Regions from separate parts of the Streptomyces sp. SS7 genome, predicted to be linked through region 3. Evidence: riboswitches for the same ligand, from Rfam matches in the RefSeq annotation. Region 3 holds a riboswitch; each other region holds the start of a gene.
What was found. Region 3 has a riboswitch for cobalamin ahead of U5640_RS34620 (cobalamin biosynthesis protein). Riboswitches for the same ligand answer to the same signal wherever they lie in the genome.
Positions count from the first base shown of each region.

Region 1: linked by a shared signal. The riboswitch ahead of U5640_RS41740 (ABC transporter substrate-binding protein) and the one ahead of U5640_RS34620 (cobalamin biosynthesis protein) in region 3 are both predicted to bind cobalamin.
Region 2: linked by a shared signal. The riboswitch ahead of U5640_RS09620 (CbtB-domain containing protein) and the one ahead of U5640_RS34620 (cobalamin biosynthesis protein) in region 3 are both predicted to bind cobalamin.

Region 1 covers NZ_CP141223.1:9,281,692-9,287,291, reverse strand. The annotation lists gene U5640_RS41750 (ABC transporter ATP-binding protein) at 1-176, opposite strand, end outside; gene U5640_RS41745 (iron chelate uptake ABC transporter family permease subunit) at 173-1,186, opposite strand; gene U5640_RS41740 (ABC transporter substrate-binding protein) at 1,183-2,232, opposite strand; cobalamin riboswitch at 2,286-2,462, opposite strand; partial or broken gene U5640_RS41735 (electron transfer flavoprotein subunit alpha/FixB family protein) at 2,515-2,619, opposite strand; gene U5640_RS41730 (S8 family serine peptidase) at 3,062-4,861, shown strand; partial or broken gene U5640_RS41725 (transcriptional regulator) at 5,115-5,297, shown strand; partial or broken gene U5640_RS41720 (FAD-dependent monooxygenase) at 5,375-5,600, opposite strand, start outside.
Region 2 covers NZ_CP141223.1:2,147,305-2,152,904, forward strand. The annotation lists gene katG (catalase/peroxidase HPI) at 1-589, shown strand, start outside; gene U5640_RS09610 (histidine phosphatase family protein) at 955-1,551, shown strand; gene U5640_RS09615 (CbtA family protein) at 1,598-2,350, opposite strand; gene U5640_RS09620 (CbtB-domain containing protein) at 2,370-2,591, opposite strand; cobalamin riboswitch at 2,628-2,785, opposite strand; gene U5640_RS09625 (hypothetical protein) at 3,322-4,983, opposite strand; gene U5640_RS09630 (hypothetical protein) at 5,018-5,224, opposite strand.
Region 3 covers NZ_CP141223.1:7,543,963-7,549,562, forward strand. The annotation lists gene U5640_RS34615 (cobyric acid synthase) at 1-526, opposite strand, end outside; gene U5640_RS34620 (cobalamin biosynthesis protein) at 523-1,464, opposite strand; cobalamin riboswitch at 1,586-1,718, opposite strand; gene U5640_RS34625 (hypothetical protein) at 1,869-2,090, opposite strand; gene U5640_RS34630 (inorganic phosphate transporter) at 2,125-3,369, opposite strand; gene U5640_RS34635 (class II aldolase/adducin family protein) at 3,532-4,185, shown strand; gene U5640_RS34640 (alpha/beta fold hydrolase) at 4,334-5,470, shown strand.

The DNA.
Region 1 (5,600 bases), 1.7 Mb from region 3:
ACTCCGGCAGTGGGCGCGAGGACACCGGCCAGCAGTCTCAACAACGTCGATTTTCCTGAGCCGTTGGGGCCGAGCAGGCCGACGGTCTCACCGGGGTGCAGGGTGAGCGTGACGCCGTCGACGACGACCTTGTCTCCCAGGCGCCGTACGACCCCGTCCGCGTGCAGGCTGCTCATGCCCTGCTCCGTCCTCGGTAGAGCACGGCCACGAACGCCGGCACGCCGATGAGGGACGTCACGACGCCCACCGGGACCTCCTGGGGATCGAGGACGGTACGGGCGAGCGTGTCCACCCACACCAGGAAGACGGCGCCGGTCAGCGCGGTGACCGGCAGCAGACGGGCGTGCCCGGAGCCGGTGAGGGCCCGGGTGGCGTGCGGCAGGACCAGGCCGACGAAGCCGATGGCGCCGGCGCAACTGACCAGCGCGGCGGTGAGCAGCGCGGTCGCGCAGAGCAGGACCAGGCGGGTGCGGGCGACCCGGACCCCGAGTCCCGCGGCGGCATCGTCACCGAAGGCGAACGCATCGAGCGTACGGGCGTACCCGAGGCAGACCACGAGCACGACCGCCAGGACGACGGCGCAGAGCAGCACCTGTCCCCAGTCGGCGCCGGTGAGCGAGCCCAGCAGCCAGAACAGCACGCCCCGCGTGGTCTCCGCGTCCGCCGAGGTCAGGACGGTGAGGGAGGTCAGCGCGGAGAACAGCTGCATGGCCGCGACCCCGGAGAGCACGACCCGGTCCGTGCTCGCGCCGAGGGTGTGGCTGAGCAGCAGCACCAGGGCGAAGGAGAGCAGCGCGCCGAGGAAGGCGCCCGCCGACAGGGACACGGCTCCCCCGCCCACCCCCAGCACGACCACGGCGACCGCCCCGGTGGACGCGCCGGAGGAGACCCCGAGCACGAAAGGGTCGGCGAGCGGGTTGCGCAGCAGCGACTGCATGACCGCGCCGCAGACGGCGAGTCCGGCCCCGCACACCGCGGCGAGCAGGGTCCGCGGCATCCGCAGGTCCCATACGATGCCGTCCCGCAGCGGAGCCAACGTGCCCTCCCCCAGGCCGAGATGGGCCGCGACGGACGCCCAGACGTCACCGGTGGAGATGTCGGCGGGCCCGATCGTCACGGCGACGGCGATCGACACGAACAGCGCGACCAGTCCCCCGCCCGTCAACAGCAGCGAGCGGACGTTCACTTGGCGAACCCGAAGTCACGCAGACCGGCTGCGACCTTCTCGATCCCCTCGATCGTGCGGATGGACGGGTTCATCGCCTGCCCGCTGAGCAGGACGTACCGCTTCTTCTTCACGGCGGTCAGGTTGCGGGTGGCGGGGTTCGTCTCCAGGAAGCGGATCTTCGCCTGCGCGGTCTCGGCGGTCTGCTGCTTGCGGGTCAGGTCGCCGATCACGATGACGTCGGGGTCACGGTCGGCGACGGTCTCCCAGTTGACCTGGGGCCACTCGTCGTGGGTGTCGGCGAAGGCGTTCTCCGCGCCGACCGCGCGGGTGACGGCGCCGGGCGCACCACAGCAGCCGGCGAGGTAGGGCGACTGGGAGTTGGCGAACCAGTACATGAGGGAGACGTCCGAGGCGTGCAGTCCGGCGGTGGCCGTGCTCACCCGCTTCTTCAGCGAGGCGACCAGCTTCTCGCCGCGCTCCTCGACGCCGAAGGCGCGTGCCAGGTCGCCTATTTCGCCGTAGACGGCGTCGAGGGTGAGTGGCTTGCTGCGTGATCCGTCGCCGCCGCTGTCGTTGTCCTTGCCCGCCGCGCAGTCGGACGGGGAGACATAGGTGGGCACGCCGAGCTTCTCGAACTGCTCGCGGGTGGCGACCCCGCCCGCGCCGAGGGTGGAGACGAACGAGGCGGTGACGAAGTCGGGTTCGGCGTCCAGCACCTTCTCGAAGGAGGGGTTGTTGTCGGCGAGGCGCGGCACCGAGGCGTTGGCCTTCTCCAGGCCCTTCATCACGGGGTCGGTCCAGGTGGCCGTACCGGCCATGCGGTCGGCGAGGCCGAGGGAGAGCAGGATCTCCGTGGTGCCCTGGTTGAGGGAGACGGCCCGCTTCGGGGCTGCCTTCAGGGTGCTCCTGTGACCGCAGTTGTCGAGGACCACCGGGTAGCCGGCGGCCGTGGTCTTCTTCGATGCCGCTTGGTCGCCGGAGGAGCCGCAGGCGGTGAGCAGCACAGCGGACGCGAGGAGAAACGCCGCGGTACGGGATGGGGCGGGAGAACGGAGCACGGGCACGCCTCGGGGGTCGGGGCTCGTACGCGGAGCCTGGCCTACGGGTGTCCCCCGCGCGGGGGCGCGGAGGTGCCAGCAGGTCTTCGGACTCGGGTTCGTCCGGTCGGGGCGCCTTCCCGGTCTCCCAGTGGCGTCGTGCCCCGCCCGTCCCCCTCACCGCTGCGCGTCAGTTCCGGATTCGCACCGGATTCCCTGGCCTCGGGTGTGGCTCGACTGGCACACCGAGGCTATCAAGTCCGACGTACGGTCAGATCGTGCGCTCGGTCACGGGGAGCGACGTCGACACGGAGCCTCCTCGTCCTTGTTCACCGCGACGACGGTCTTCGAGGTCTGCATGCCGGCGCGGTGCTGGATGGCGCCGGAGATCCCGGCGGCGAAGCAGAGCTCGGGCTGACCATGCGTGAGGCATCTGACGACCGTTGTGGTCGCGAACCTGGCTGGTGCCCCGCGTATCCCCTGACCATGAGGCGGCCAAAGCCGAGCCCGGCGTCCTGGTGTTGATCTCAGTCGCTGGGTCCCCGACGAGGCCCCCGAGGCCTCACAAGCCTGATCATCGCCCATCTGCGCGAGCACGAGCCGACGCTCTGACGCCGTCGTCGGTACGCGTGCTTGAGGTCGGCCCTGCAACGCGGTCGGCGTCGCCGGGCTCCCAGCGGATTCCGGGCCCCGCCGACGCCCGGGGCAGGTCTATTTTCAGCCATGCCTCCATAACGCCCCTGCGCGGAAAGGTACTTCCGCACTAGGGCATGCACCTGACATCTTGCATCCACCACTCGTTTCGTACGGCCCGGCCGCTGCCACCAGCACGGCCGGGCCGTCTCCGGAGGACGCATTGATACCCCACATATCCAGCCGCCCAAGACGCACGCTGGTCCTGGCGGCCACGCTCGGCGCCGCCCTCGCGTTCGGCACCCCGGGCGCCCTCGCCGGCACGCTCCCCGTCGTCTCCTCCACCGCGCCGGCCGCCAAGGCCCACGCCCCGGCCGCCGTGCCGGCTTCCCAGAGCGCGGCCTGGGTGGCCGGCACGCGTGCCTACCTCGTGATCACCGCCCCCGGTGACAATGCGGCGGTCCGCTCCGCGATCGCCGCCAACGGCGGCACCGTCTTCTCGAACTACGACGCCATCGGCGTGATCGTCGCCCACTCGGCGTCCAGCGGATTCGCCGCCACCATGCGCGGCGTCGCCGGCGTGCAGCAGGTCGGCGCCACGCGCACCTCGGACGTCCCGGCCGATGCCTACAACCCGACGCTCCCGGCAAATCCGGCCCAGGCCTCGACCCCGGCCGGAGAACCGGTCCGGGCCGACATGAGCCAGATCAAGGCCGACCAGGCCTGGGCCGTGAACCCGGGCTCCGCGTCCGTCACGGTCGGCATCCTGGACACCGGTGTGGACGACCAGCACCAGGACCTGGCGCCCAACTTCGACGCGGCCGACTCGGTCTCCTGCGCCTACGGCAAGCCCGACACCCGTACCGGCGCCTGGCGGGACGTCGACACGCACGGCACCCACGTGGCGGGCACCATCGCCGCGGCCAAGAACGGCAAGGGCGTCGTCGGTGTGGCCCCCGGAGTGAAGATCGCCGCGGTCCGGGTCGCCGAGCCCGGCAACTCCTTCTTCTTCGCCGAGAACACCGTCTGCGGCTTCGTCTGGGCCGGTGACCACGGCTTCAAGGTCACCAACAACAGCTATTACACGGACCCTTGGCAGTTCAACTGCCCGGACAACATCGACCAGGCCGCCATCATCGAGGGCGTCAAGCGCGCCCAGGAGTACGCCGAGGGCAAGGGCTCCCTCCAGATCGCCGCCGCGGGCAACGAGAACTACGACCTCGCCCACAAGACGACCGACTCAGCGAGCCCCAACGACTCGACGCCGGTCACCCGCACCATCACCAACGCCTGCCTCGACATCCCGACCGAGCTGCCGGGCGTGGTCACGGTCGCGGCCAACGGCACGGGCGTCACCAAGGCCTCGTTCTCCAACTACGGGCAGGGCGTCATCGACGTCGCGGCGCCGGGCAGCAGCGTGTACTCCACCGTCCCCGGCGGCGGCTACGGCAGCAAGAGCGGCACCTCGATGGCCACGCCGCACGTGGTCGGCGTGGCGGCACTCCTCGCGAGCGCCAACCCGGGCATCACCCCCGCGCAGCTCCGCGCCAAGCTGGCCGCCCAGGCCAACGACATCGCCTGCCCCTCGGACAGCCGCTGCACGGGCACGACGGCCAACAACTCGTTCTTCGGCGAAGGACAGGTCGACGCCCTCAAGGCCGTCGGCACCACCCCGCCGCCCGGCACGTACTTCGAGAACCTCGCGGACTTCGCCATCGCCGACAACGCGACCGCGGAGAGCCCGATCGCCGTCACCGGTGTGACGGGCAACGCCCCGGCCACTCTCAAGGTGGGTGTGGACATCAAGCACACCTACATCGGTGACCTGAAGGTCGACCTGGTGGCACCGGACGGCACCGAGTACACGCTGCACAACCACACCGGCGGCAGCGCCGACAACATCGCCCAGACCTACACCGTGAACGCCTCCTCGGAGGTCGCGAACGGCACCTGGAAGCTGCGCGTCAACGACAACGCCGCCTCCGACACGGGCAAGATCGACGCCTGGAACCTGACCTTCTAGGGCAGGGCCCGGCAACGCGGTCTGTTCGGCCGGGGGCGAACTGCTGGGCGGCAGAAGCCAGATGGGTCTCGGCAGCGTCGTACGCCGCGGTCGGGGCCACCAGGCCGGAGGTGTCCAGGGAGGCAGCGGGGTCGCGGCGCGCGCAGCCGCGTCCCCGCTGCCCGTGCGGTCGGCGCGGAGTGCGGCCGGCTCGAGCAGCGCATTCCCTCAAGCTCGTCGAAATGGCCGGCGGCGGAACCTGGCCGTCTGACCGCTCTCCGGGCTGGAGCTGATGACCGCACTGCGCCCGCCCACCCGCGCGGTGCGCGACGAAGCGAGCGGGAACTGGGTGGCCGGCCACAACCCCGGCTCGCTGGGCACGGAGCCGATGGACCCGGCGCCGCCGGAGGGCACCCCCGAGCACCCGGTCGTCGTGACCTCCGGCTGGACCGGCGGACCGGGCTCGGGATGCGCTGGGCGTGACGCCGGCATCGTGCCGCGCGTAGAAGCCCTCGGGCCCATGAGATCGGGCCCGTAGTCCCCCAGATCCACACCGGCGAGGCGACGCCCGAGGAAGGGGCCGTCCTCGGTGGCCATACCGGCCCCGTAGGCCGCGAAGGGCGAGGTGGGGTGGGCGGCGTCGCCGACCAGGGTGGCGCGCCTCTTGGTCCACTGCTTGATCGGTTTGCGGTCGCGCAGCTGCCACCGCTGGACGTTCGCCGGATCGGTCGCGGCGATCACCCGCGGCAGCGGGTCGGCG
Region 2 (5,600 bases), 5.4 Mb from region 3:
CCTCGGCGGTGCCGCCGCGGTCGAGAAGGCCGCCAAGGACGCTGGCTTCGACGTGGAGGTCCCCTTCACGCCGGGCCGTGTCGACGCGACCGACGAGCACACGGACGCCGAGTCGTTCGCCGCGCTGGAGCCGACCTGGGACGGCTTCCGCAACTACACCGGCAAGGGCACCCGCCTGCCGGCCGAGTACCTGCTGCTCGACAAGGCGAACCTGCTCACCCTGAGCGCCCCCGAGATGACGGTCCTCGTCGGCGGTCTGCGCGTCCTCGGCGCCAACAGCGGCGGGTCCAAGCACGGTGTGTTCACCGACACCCCGGGCGTCCTGACCAACGACTTCTTCGTCAACCTGCTCGAGCTGGGCACGACCTGGAAGTCCACCTCGGAGGACCAGCACACCTTCGAGGGCCGTGACGACGCGGGCAACCTCAAGTGGACCGGCACCCGCGCCGACCTCGTCTTCGGCTCCAACTCCGAGCTGCGCGCCCTCGCCGAGGTCTACGCGGGCGACGACGCGAAGGAGAAGTTCGTGAAGGACTTCGTCGCGGCCTGGGCCAAGGTCTCGGACCTGGACCGGTTCGACCTGGTCTGACCCTGAACCGACCCTGAACTGAGCGAGGGCGCCCGGGCCTGCCCCGGGCGCCCTTCGCGTTCAGCTCCGGGGTCCTGGGGCAGCACCGGTTGGGGACCGGCCCCGTCGAGCGGCGTGCCGTCGAGCGGCGTGCCGTCGGCGGTGGTGGCGGGGAGAACGGCCGCCTTGCCGAAGACGGGGTCGATCTCGGCCCACGACAGCACGGCGTGGTGGCCGTCCGCCCCGTGCACGCCGATCCGGGCCGGCCGTCGGGCCGTGGTAGCTTGCCGAAGCCACCGTCACCCGGGCCGCCCCCTGCGGACCGCCCGCACCTACGCTTCCTGGGCACGCTCCCGACCGCACGGACCGCACCCCCAAGGAGCCTCGTGACCAGCCGTGTCAGCTTCGTCCCGCCCGCGATGAACGACTCCCTGCGCCGGGCCCGCTTCGACGACGGTGGCTCGCTGGACGCGGGCGGCCTGGCCCGGGCGCGGGCCGCCGCCGGGTCGCTGCCCGCCGCCGTACGGGTGGTGCTCTCCCCGAGTGTGCGCTGCCGGGAGACGGCGGCCGCCCTCGGGCTGGACGGGGTGGAGGAAGGGGACCTGGCGGGCCTGGACGTGGGGCGATGGCGGGGCCTGACCCTCGCCGAGGTCGGCGCCGCCGAGCCGCAGGAGGTGGGCCGCTGGCTCGCCGACCCCGACGCGGCACCGCACGGCGGGGAGTCGGTGGCGGACCTGTGCGCGCGGGTGGAGCGCTGGCTGCGGACGGCGGCCGGGACGGCCGGGCACACGGTCGCGGTGGTCGAGCCGGAGATCGTACGGGCCGTGGCGGTGCGGGTGTTGGGGGCGCCGACGGCGGCGTTCTGGCGGCTCGACGTGCCCCCGCTGGGCGTCACCTCGGTCAGCGGGCGGGACGGCCGCTGGAACCTGCGGCTCGGACAGCCGCCGGCCCCGGCGGGCGAACAGGGCGACGACCACGCATGACAGGGCCCCCGGACGATCCGGGGGCCCTGGTGTCATGACGGTCGGCTCACTGCGGGACGGTCATCGCCGCCCGCGCCGAGGCCTTCACGGGCCTGGGGTTCAGGAGCCGTTCGGCCAGTTCGCCGAAGAGGAGGCCGAAGGCCGTCCACAGGGTGATCTGGAGGGCCAGGGTGGACAGGCGGAACCGCCACAGCAGGGTGGCCGGGAAGTCCGCCGGGACTTCGTTGACCGCGGGCAGGAACGCGTACGCCAGACCGATCAGGGTGACGAAGCCGAGCACGGCGACGACGGTGGCGTACCAGGTGCCGAGCCTCGGCGCGAGGCGCTTGCCGGCGATCACCGCGGCGATCGCGAGGAGCACGCCGAGCAGCATCATCAGGAAGAACAGGGTGGTGCGTTTGGCGATCGTGTCGTGGTCGCCGACCGCGGGCGGGTTGGCCGGGTACTTCAGGAACGGCACGACGTACACGGCCAGCAGCGCGGCCCCCGACAGCAGCAGCGCCGTGGCCCGCGGGCCGAATCGGCCGACCCGGCCGAGGGCGAAGCAGTAGGCGAGGGCGGCGATGCCGCCGAAGGCGACGCCGTAGACCAGGACGCCGGTGGCGAGACCTGCGGTGGACTGCAGGGAACGGGAGACGAGTTCGACCTCGTGCTCGTGGGCGTGGGACTCCTCGAAGCCGATGGCGCTGTCGACGTTCGGCTCGCCCAGGAAGTAGGCGACGACGAGGGCGAGCACGCCGGCCGCGAGGCCGGCGAGCATGCCCCGCACCAGAAGGTTTCGCACGGTTGCGGAATTCATGGTGGTGCGGCGCCCCTCGTCAGTGGCAGGGGAAGCCGAGCAAGTGGCGGGCGTCGTGCACCCACTCGTGGACTCCCTCGCCGGAGACGACGGAGGTGGCGCCCTGCTCGGCGCCGACGAAGTACAGCAGGACCAGCATGAGGATGCCGAAGAAGACCGCCCACGGAGCGATGTCCTTGAGCGGCAGCTTGGCGGGAACGGCGGGTGCGGCGGTGGTCGGCTGGGCGACGTGCTGCGCCATGGGCAGGGCCTCCTCTGGGAGTTCGCGTCCCATCTCGGTGGTGCACAGGACGACGGCCCCGGGTCTGACTCGCGGTCCGCTCCCGCTGCGGGGAGCGCACCGTTCACAGTGGCGCGACCGTGCCGGATTTCCACCGGCTTCCGTGTTTCCGTCGTCGATATCAGAGTGAAGGTACCGTGCCCCGCGGAACTGGCCAAGAGCGCATGGTCCGACGTGATCGGACTCTCCCCGCCCCCGACGGCCGCGCGGCCGGCCGCTCCGGGGCCGCTTGATCGTCTTCATGGTGCAGTGCGAAGTGACGTTCCTGATCCGCGGGATGGTCATGACCGGGCTGGACACCTCCGTCGCCCTCGGCCGTGAGACGGCGTCGGGGGCGGGGACGGGCCGCCTGCCACGACCGGGGCCGGCCCGGTGCGCCGCTGCGCCGCTGCGCGCGAACGGGAGCGCCGGCCGGTCGGCCGCGATGGCCGCCACGGTCCCCTCTGTGGCCGCACCGATCAGTCCGCGGGCGCTGCGCGCCGCCTACGACCGTGTGCCAGGCGCAGGTGCTCAGCCTGACCGATCCCGAAGCCTTCGGGCGGACTACCGGCGTCTGCTGACCAGGCCGGGAGACACCACGGGTTGCCGCTGGCGGCTCTGCCCGGTGGGTGCCCCCGGCCGGGACAGGGCACTGCGGCGGGAAGTCGACGAATGCCTTCCGGGGGGCTTCGTCGCACCGCTGCGTCGGGAGTCAGGGCCTGCCGCCGACGATGGTGGCTAGGGCTGTTACTGCGCTTCGGGTCCAGGCGTACTGGGCTTGGGCGCGTGTTGCCCGGTCGTCGCAGGCCGGGTATCCGAAGGCTCCCGTTGTGTTCTGCTGTGCGATGAGGAAGGAGATGGCGTCCTGGGTGATGCGGTGACGGCCCCACCCGTCCTGGGCAAGGCTGCGGATGGCGGCTGCGATCTGGCCGAGGTGGTACGTCTCTCTGGCTTCGCGCAGGGAGACGGCGGCCTGAAGCGGGTAGAGAGGCTGTTCGTGCGGCACAGCCTGACGGGGGACGGCGGCGGTTGACGGGCCGAGGAGACCGAGGTCGACAAGCCGGTGCACATTGTCGTAGATGTCGGCAGGGACCATGTCGAGTGAGCTGACCACATCGGCTGTGGCCTTGAGGAAGTGTTCCAAGGACGGACAGCCGACTCCCGCTGTGCGGAGGGCCAGGGCGAACTCTCCCGCGACTTCCATGCCCTGTTCCTGCCAGAGGGCCGGGGCCGAGTCGGCCAGGCGCGCCGCGTAGTGCTCGAGCGCCGGCCGGGCGAGGTGGTGTTCCCGGATTGCGGCGGCCCCGACAGCAGCGGCCGCGACACCGGGAAGCCCCACGCGCGGGTCTTTCATCATGCTTTCGTCGCACAGCCACAGGACAGCGCGCCTGAGGGGCGCTTCCAGAGGGACATCCGCAGTCGGCAGATCCGGGCGTGGCTTGGCGGGCCGTCGGGGGCTTCGCTCGAGAAGGCCGGCCAGGGCGGCGACGATGGTGGTGTGGTACCCCTCCGCCCAGTGGCGGAACTCGTCATCCCCACTGTCCAGTCCGGGGTGGATGATGCCTTCGGGCCCGTTCACCCGCCCGTTGTCCTCCTGGACGGATTCCAGGAACCGCCATGCCCGGTCTGCCGCTGGGGAGTCGGTGATGCCGAGGCAGTACAGGCAGCACAACAACTCCCCGGCCAGGTCGGCGTTCGCACGGGCCTCGGCCAGCACGAGGAGCGCTTCGAGGAGTTCGACGGCCTCGCCCGGGCTGTAGCCGCGGGGCCATACAGGCTCACGCAGACCGAAGTCCGTGACGTAGAACAGCGTGTGCGTGATGGCGTAGACGTCGCGGTCGCCCAGCTTGAGGACGTTCGGGCGTCGGCACAGAACGGTGAAGGGCAGAACCTCGTCCATGGAGGACAGGTCGTTTTCGATCCCGCACAGGTACAGGGTGTGGAGCAGATCCAGCTGCCGATAGGGCACTCGCTCGAACGCGGCCGCGTATCCGCCGCCCGAGGCCTGCTGGACAATCCGCCGGAATTCCGGGTCTTCACGACCGCAGAGCCGCAGTGCCGCGTATGTCCCTGCATACAGCAGGAGGGCAGCTTCGTCCCGCGCAATCATTTCCCGGTAAGAGGGCTGCCGGGCGACGTCCTCGACCTGTTCGAGAACGGCCGCATAGCCACCGGTAAGAGGTGCACCATCAAGGCGTGCACGCAATCCCACCAGAAAGGCCGTCTCGATCAGAGCTTTGCGGGTGAACAGTACTTGGTCCGGCTGGGATTTGCGCGGGTCCAACATGGCCCGGCGCGCAGCGAGCCAGGCAACGGCCCGGTCCTCCACCGCGCGCCTTCGAGATGACCGGACGCCGGGTTCTTCTGTTTCCACCGTTTTCCTCCCGGCAGTCACCTTGTTCGGCAGATCAGCCTTCTGCAGGCACCGAGACGTCGGCTACTTCGTTGGCGACGACCAGGACGTAGCGTTCCCAGGCGAGCACATAGCCTGCGACATCGTCCAGCTGGCTGACCTGACCGACCACGCGCTCCAGGGGAACACTGAGGTCGACCAGCCCACTGGTCCTGAGGAAATCCAGCGCTTTACGCGCATCAACCGACGGTGGACAGGACATGACGAACCTCCTGCTCGAAGTCCAGCATTTCCCTTCTACTGTCGTCCAATTCACCATGGCAGCGGAATATGCGAGCGGAAACTCATACATTCACACTTGCCCTGCGCGACTGCCGTTCGGCCTCAGGACGACCGACGCTGCCGTACCGTCGACGACCGGCCTGAGAGCATCCTCACCGCACCATGAGGGCGCTCGCTTCGCCCACCGCCCTGACGTGGCAGGCGTAAATCGGTCCGGGCGCACCGCAGGCCGCTCGGGTCCGGGCGGGCGGACAGAGCCCGGCCCAGCGGGTCGAGCGGGATCAACTCCGGTTCCGGGTGTGCGAGGTGAGCGCGACGAACCGGGACGAGCCCGAAGGCCGCCGAACACAGCCGGT
Region 3 (5,600 bases):
ACGAGGCGAAGACCCCGCCGCGGTCGATGTCGCCGACGACGAGGACCGGGAGCCCGGCGCCCCGGGCGATCCCCATGTTGACGATGTCGGTCCGCCGGAGATTGATCTCGGCGGGAGAACCGGCCCCCTCACAGATCACCGCGTCATACGTGCCCCGCAACTCGGCGAGACAGTCGAGCACGGTCCCGAGGAGTTTCTGCTGCCGCCCGCCGTGATAGCCGCGCGCGCTCATCTCGCCCACCGGTCTGCCGAGCAGCACCACTTGGCTGCTCTGCTCGCCACCGGGCTTGAGCAGCACGGGATTCATCAGCGCGGTCGGCTCGACGCGGCAGGCCTGCGCCTGCATGGCCTGCGCCCGCCCGATCTCGGCGCCCTCCCGCGTCACGAAGGAGTTCAGCGACATGTTCTGCGCCTTGAAGGGCGCGACCTTGACCCCCTGGCGGACCAGCCACCGGCAGATCCCGGCCGTGACGACACTCTTGCCGGCGTCGGAGGTGGTGCCGGCGACGAGGAGACCCCCGCTCATGACCTGTGCCCCCTTGCGATGAGGCGCCCGGCGACACAGACGCCGAGCGCGAGCAGACCGACGCGCCGGGAGAGCCGTACGGCCCGCTCGATGTCGCCCGTGGCGACGGCGCGTCCTTCCCCGTTGAGCACGGGCCGGTGCTCGACCCGGCCCCCGTACGACAGCGTCCCGCCGAGCCGCACCCCGAGGGCCCCCGCGAACGAGGCCTCGACGGGCCCGGCGTTGGGGCTGGGATGCCGGTCCGCGTCCTGCCGCCAGGCCCGTACGGCACCTCGCGGATCGTCCCCCGCCAGCGCGGCGAGCCCGGCGGTCAGCCGTGCCCCCGGCCACCCGGCGGCGTCGTCGAGCCGGGCCGCGGCCCACCCGAACCGCCGGTAGCGGGGGGACCGGTGACCCACCATCGCGTCGAGCGTGTTGACGGCCCGGAACCCGAGCAGCCCCGGCACCCCGCCCACCGCGCCCCACACCAGGGCCCCCACGACGGCGTCCGAGGTGTTCTCCGCGACGGACTCCACGACGGCTCGCGCGATCCCGTCGGCGTCGAGCGCCTGGGGGTCCCGCCCGCACAGATGCGGCAGCCGGGCCCGCGCCGCCCCGATGTCCCCCGCCTCCAGGGCCCGTCCCACGGTCCGGGCCTCACGGACCAGCGAGGTCCCGCCGACCACGGCCCAGGTGGCGGCGGCGGTCAGCGCGACGGAGGCGGCGGGGGAGCGGCGTACGGCCCGCTCGGCGAGGGACCCGAGGGCGACCGCCCCACCCGCGCAGACGGCGGTGTGCAGGGCGCCTCGTCCCCGGTGGTCCCGCCACAGCAGCCGCTCCACGGCACCGGCGGCCCGCCCGAACGCGGCGACCGGATGCGCCCGGCGGGGATCGCCGAGGAGCAGGTCACCGAGGAGGCCGGCGGCGGCGCCGTACGCGAAGACGCGATCGGCTCGCATCGGCTCAGCCGGCCGTGGGGGCGGGCAGCGGTCCTGGGCTGTACCCGAGAGCCCGTGGGCAGACCCTCGAACGGCAGGCGAGCATGGCGATATGTCCTCACTCAGGGTGTCCACGCCCTGGTTCGACGAGACCGGCGGCGAGAGTTCCTGGCTCCCGGGGCTACCTACCCCGGTGACAGTGGCGGGACCGCGCCGGATTCTCACCGGCTTCCTCTTCTGCCGCCGTACATGGCCCCGGCAGTCCACCACGCCCCCGGAAGGGCCGTCAACTTGCCGTTGACCTGCGCGGGGAGAGTGTGCAGAACCCCACACGGGGGTGGTTCCCGAGGTCACGAGGGGCGGGCACGCGGAAGGGGTGCGGGACGGCGATCCGTCCCGCACCCCTTCGGTGTCCGCGCGGTGGGTCAGGCGACGATCAGTGAGATCCCGTACGCCACCGCCGCCGCGCAGGCCGCGAAGCACACGTACGCGCCCGTCACCGCGAGGCCGGCCGAGCCGCCCTCCGCGGTGGCCCGCTCCTGGCGGGACAGGCCCATGACGCCGAGGGTGAACAGGGCCACCAGGGCCACCGTGACCACGAGGCTGACGCCGAAGACGGAGCCCAGGGCCGCCCAGTCGATGTCCATGCTGATTCTCTTCCTTCGTACCGGGTGGGCGGGCTCAGGCGGCCGGAGCCGTGGGCTCGGTGGTGGAGGTGGCCGTTGCGGCCGGGGAGGGAATGGTGGCTGTCAGGTCCTCGGTGACCGTGCCCGCCGGGGGCGGGGTGACGGCCGCGATCGCCGTGGTGACGACGCCGGGCGGCTCCTCGGTCGCGTTGACGTTCGAGGCGTCCACGACCTCGCGGCGGGAGATCTTCCAGATCGCGGCGCTGGAGGCGATCAGGAAGACCGCGACCACCGCGGTGCCCCAGTCGCCCAGGTCGGTGACCGACTCGGCCAGCGCGCCCACCAGGGCGGCCGCCGGGAGCGTCAGGCCCCAGGCCACGAACATCCGGGTCGCCGTCGACCAGCGGACCACACCGCCCTTGCGGCCCAGGCCCGCGCCCATCACCGAACCGGAGACGGAGTGCGTGGTCGACAGGGAGAAGCCGAGGTGGGAGGAGGCCAGGATGACCGTCGCCGCGCTGGTCTGGGCGGCGAAGCCCTGCTGCGGCTGAAGGTCGGTCAGGCCCTTGCCCATGGTGCGGATGATGCGCCAGCCGCCGAGGTAGGTGCCGAGCGCGATGGCCAGGCCGGCGGAGAGGATGACCCAGGTGGGCGGGTCCGAGTCGGGGGCGACGGCGCCGCCGGCGACCAGGGCCAGGGTGATGATGCCCATCGTCTTCTGCGCGTCGTTGGTGCCGTGGGCCAGGGAGACCAGGCCGGCCGAGGCGACCTGGCCGGCGCGGTAGCCCTTCGCCGCGGCCTTGCCGTCGGCCTTCCTGCCCAGGGTGTAGGACAGCCGGGTGGCGAGCATCGCGGCGACGCCCGCCACGATCGGGGCCGCGACGGCCGGGATCAGGACCTTGGTGACCAGCGCGTCGCCGTGCACCGCGCCCAGACCCGCCGAGGCGATGGTGGCGCCGATCAGGCCGCCCATGAGGGCGTGCGAGGAGCTGGAGGGCAGTCCCACCAGCCAGGTCAGCAGGTTCCAGAGGATCGCGCCGACCAGGGCGGCGAAGATGACCTCGGGACGGATGCCGGTCTCGTCGACGAGACCCTTGGAGATCGTGTTCGCGACCTCCACCGAGAGGAAGGCGCCCACAAGGTTCAGCACGGCGGACATGGCCACCGCGACCTTGGGCTTGAGTGCACCGGTCGAGATGGTCGTGGCCATCGCGTTGGCGGTGTCGTGGAAACCGTTCGTGAAATCGAACGCGAGTGCGGTGACCACCACAATCGCGAGGATCAGCGAGAAGTTTTCCATTTACCCAGGCAATCGTTCGAAGTCATTGGTTCGTTGAAGCTAAGTAACCTGAGTGAACGGAAGGTGAACTGGGATGGGCGTCAAGGTGTCCTTGTGGAGTGAGACACTCCTCACTCGGTAGCTCCCCGTGTCGAGTGCCTCGCGCACTGGCAGGATCGGGGCATGGGTGAACAGCTGAGCGACGAACGGCAGGCCTGGGCGGAGCTCGTGGCGACGGCCCGCCGCACCGTCACGGACGGCCTGGTCGTCGGCACCTCGGGCAATGTCTCCGTGCGGGTCGGCGACACCGTCCTCGTCACCCCGTCGGGCGTGCCGTACGACCGGCTCACGCCCCACGACGTCACGGGCGTCGACCTCACCGGCCGGCAGGTCCGCGGCACCCTCGTGCCGACCAGCGAGCTGCCCCTGCACCTGGCCGTGTACCGCCGTACCGACGCCCGGGCGATCGTCCACACCCACGCCGTGCACGCCACCGCCGTCTCGACCCTCGTGGCCGAGCTCCCCACCGTCCACTACATGGCCGGCGCCCTCGGCGGCCCCGTCCGGGTCGCCCCCTACGCGACCTACGGCACCGAGGAGTTGGCCGAGCACGCCCTGCGCGCCCTGGCCGACCGCACCGGCTGCCTCCTCCAGAACCACGGCACGCTCACCTACGGCGCCACCCTCGACCAGGCCTTCGACCGAACGGCCCAGCTGGAGTGGATGTGCCACCTCTGGCTCACCGCGTCCTCGGTCCCCGGCCACACCCCGACCCTCCTGACGCACGCCCAGATAGCCGAGGCGGCCGCCCGCCTGCACACCTACGGCCAACGCTGACCCACTCCAGACGGACCGCCCTGCTCTCCACCCGGTCATGTCTCCCCGCCGTGACGGCGCCCAGCCCCGACGGCGCCCACCGGCGGTGCCCTCACACCCCCCGTCGCCCCCACTGGCCGTAGAGAGGGATGGCCAGGACACTGGACGGGTGCGCACTGTCACCGCGACGGCCGCCGCCGTCACCGCAGCCCTGGCCGCCGGCGCCGTCAGTGTCGCCGCCGGCCGGCTCGCCAGCGACGCCGCACTCAAGGCGCCGCCCGGCCGACCCCTGCCCACCGAACCCCGGCTCACCGTGCACGGCACCGCCGCCGGCCAGGTGACCCTCACCCGGCACCTCGCCAGCCTGCGCCCCGGCACCTACGGGCTCGCCGGCGACGGCTCCCACGCGGTCGTCGGCCCCGTCGTCGCCGGCGTCGCCCACTCCGCGGACACCGTCGTGCGCCGCCTCGAGCGGGTGACGCACGGCACCCTCGACCCCGGCGACGCGGTCTGGCTCACCCCCAACCTCCACGTCGGCACCCCGAGCGGCACCCTGGGCCTCGACCACGCCGACATCGACGTACCCGGCGAACTCGGCAACCTGCCCGCCTGGTTCGTGCCCGGCGCCCGCCGCACCTGGGTCATCGCGGTGCACGGCCTCGGCACCACCCGTGAACAGGCCCTGAACCTCCTGGGCTTCCTGCACCGGCGCCGCTTCCCCGTGCTCGCCCTGTCCTACCGCGGCGACCTCGGCGCCCCCCGCCCCACCGACGGCCTCAACCACCTCGGCCAGACCGAGTGGCGCGACCTGGACGCGGCCATGCGGTACGCCGTCCGCTACGGCGCCGAGCGCCTCGTCCTGCTCGGCTGGTCCACCGGCGCCACCATGGCCCTGCGCGCCGCCGCCCGCTCCGGACTGCGCGACCTCGTCTCCGGACTCGTCCTGGACTCCCCGGTGCTGGACTGGCCGTCCACCCTGCGCGCCCTGGCCGCCGCCCGGCACACCCCCGGCGTGCTGCTGCCGCTCGCCGTCCGTGCCGCCCAGGGCCGCACCGGTCTGCACGCCACCCCCGACGGAGCCGGCGAGGACATCGCCGACCCGGCCGCGCTGGCCGTGCCGACCCTGATCTTCCACGGCCCCGACGACACCGTGGCCCCCTGGCACGTCTCCCGGCGCCTCGCCGCCCGCCGCCCCGACCTGGTCGCCCTCCACACCGTCGCCCAGGCCCCGCACGGCGCCATGTGGAACGCCGACCCCACGGCCTACGAAGAGGCCCTCCGCCGCTTCCTCACCCCCCTCAGCTGAACCGCGCGGCCCCTCCCCGCCGTACCGGTCCCGAAGGTTCCGTTTAAGCCCGTACCACTGGCCTGAACCCGTCTCCTCGGCGCTTCTCGGGCCCCGTGCGTTGGCCAGTCCCGTCGCCCGCGGTGACATT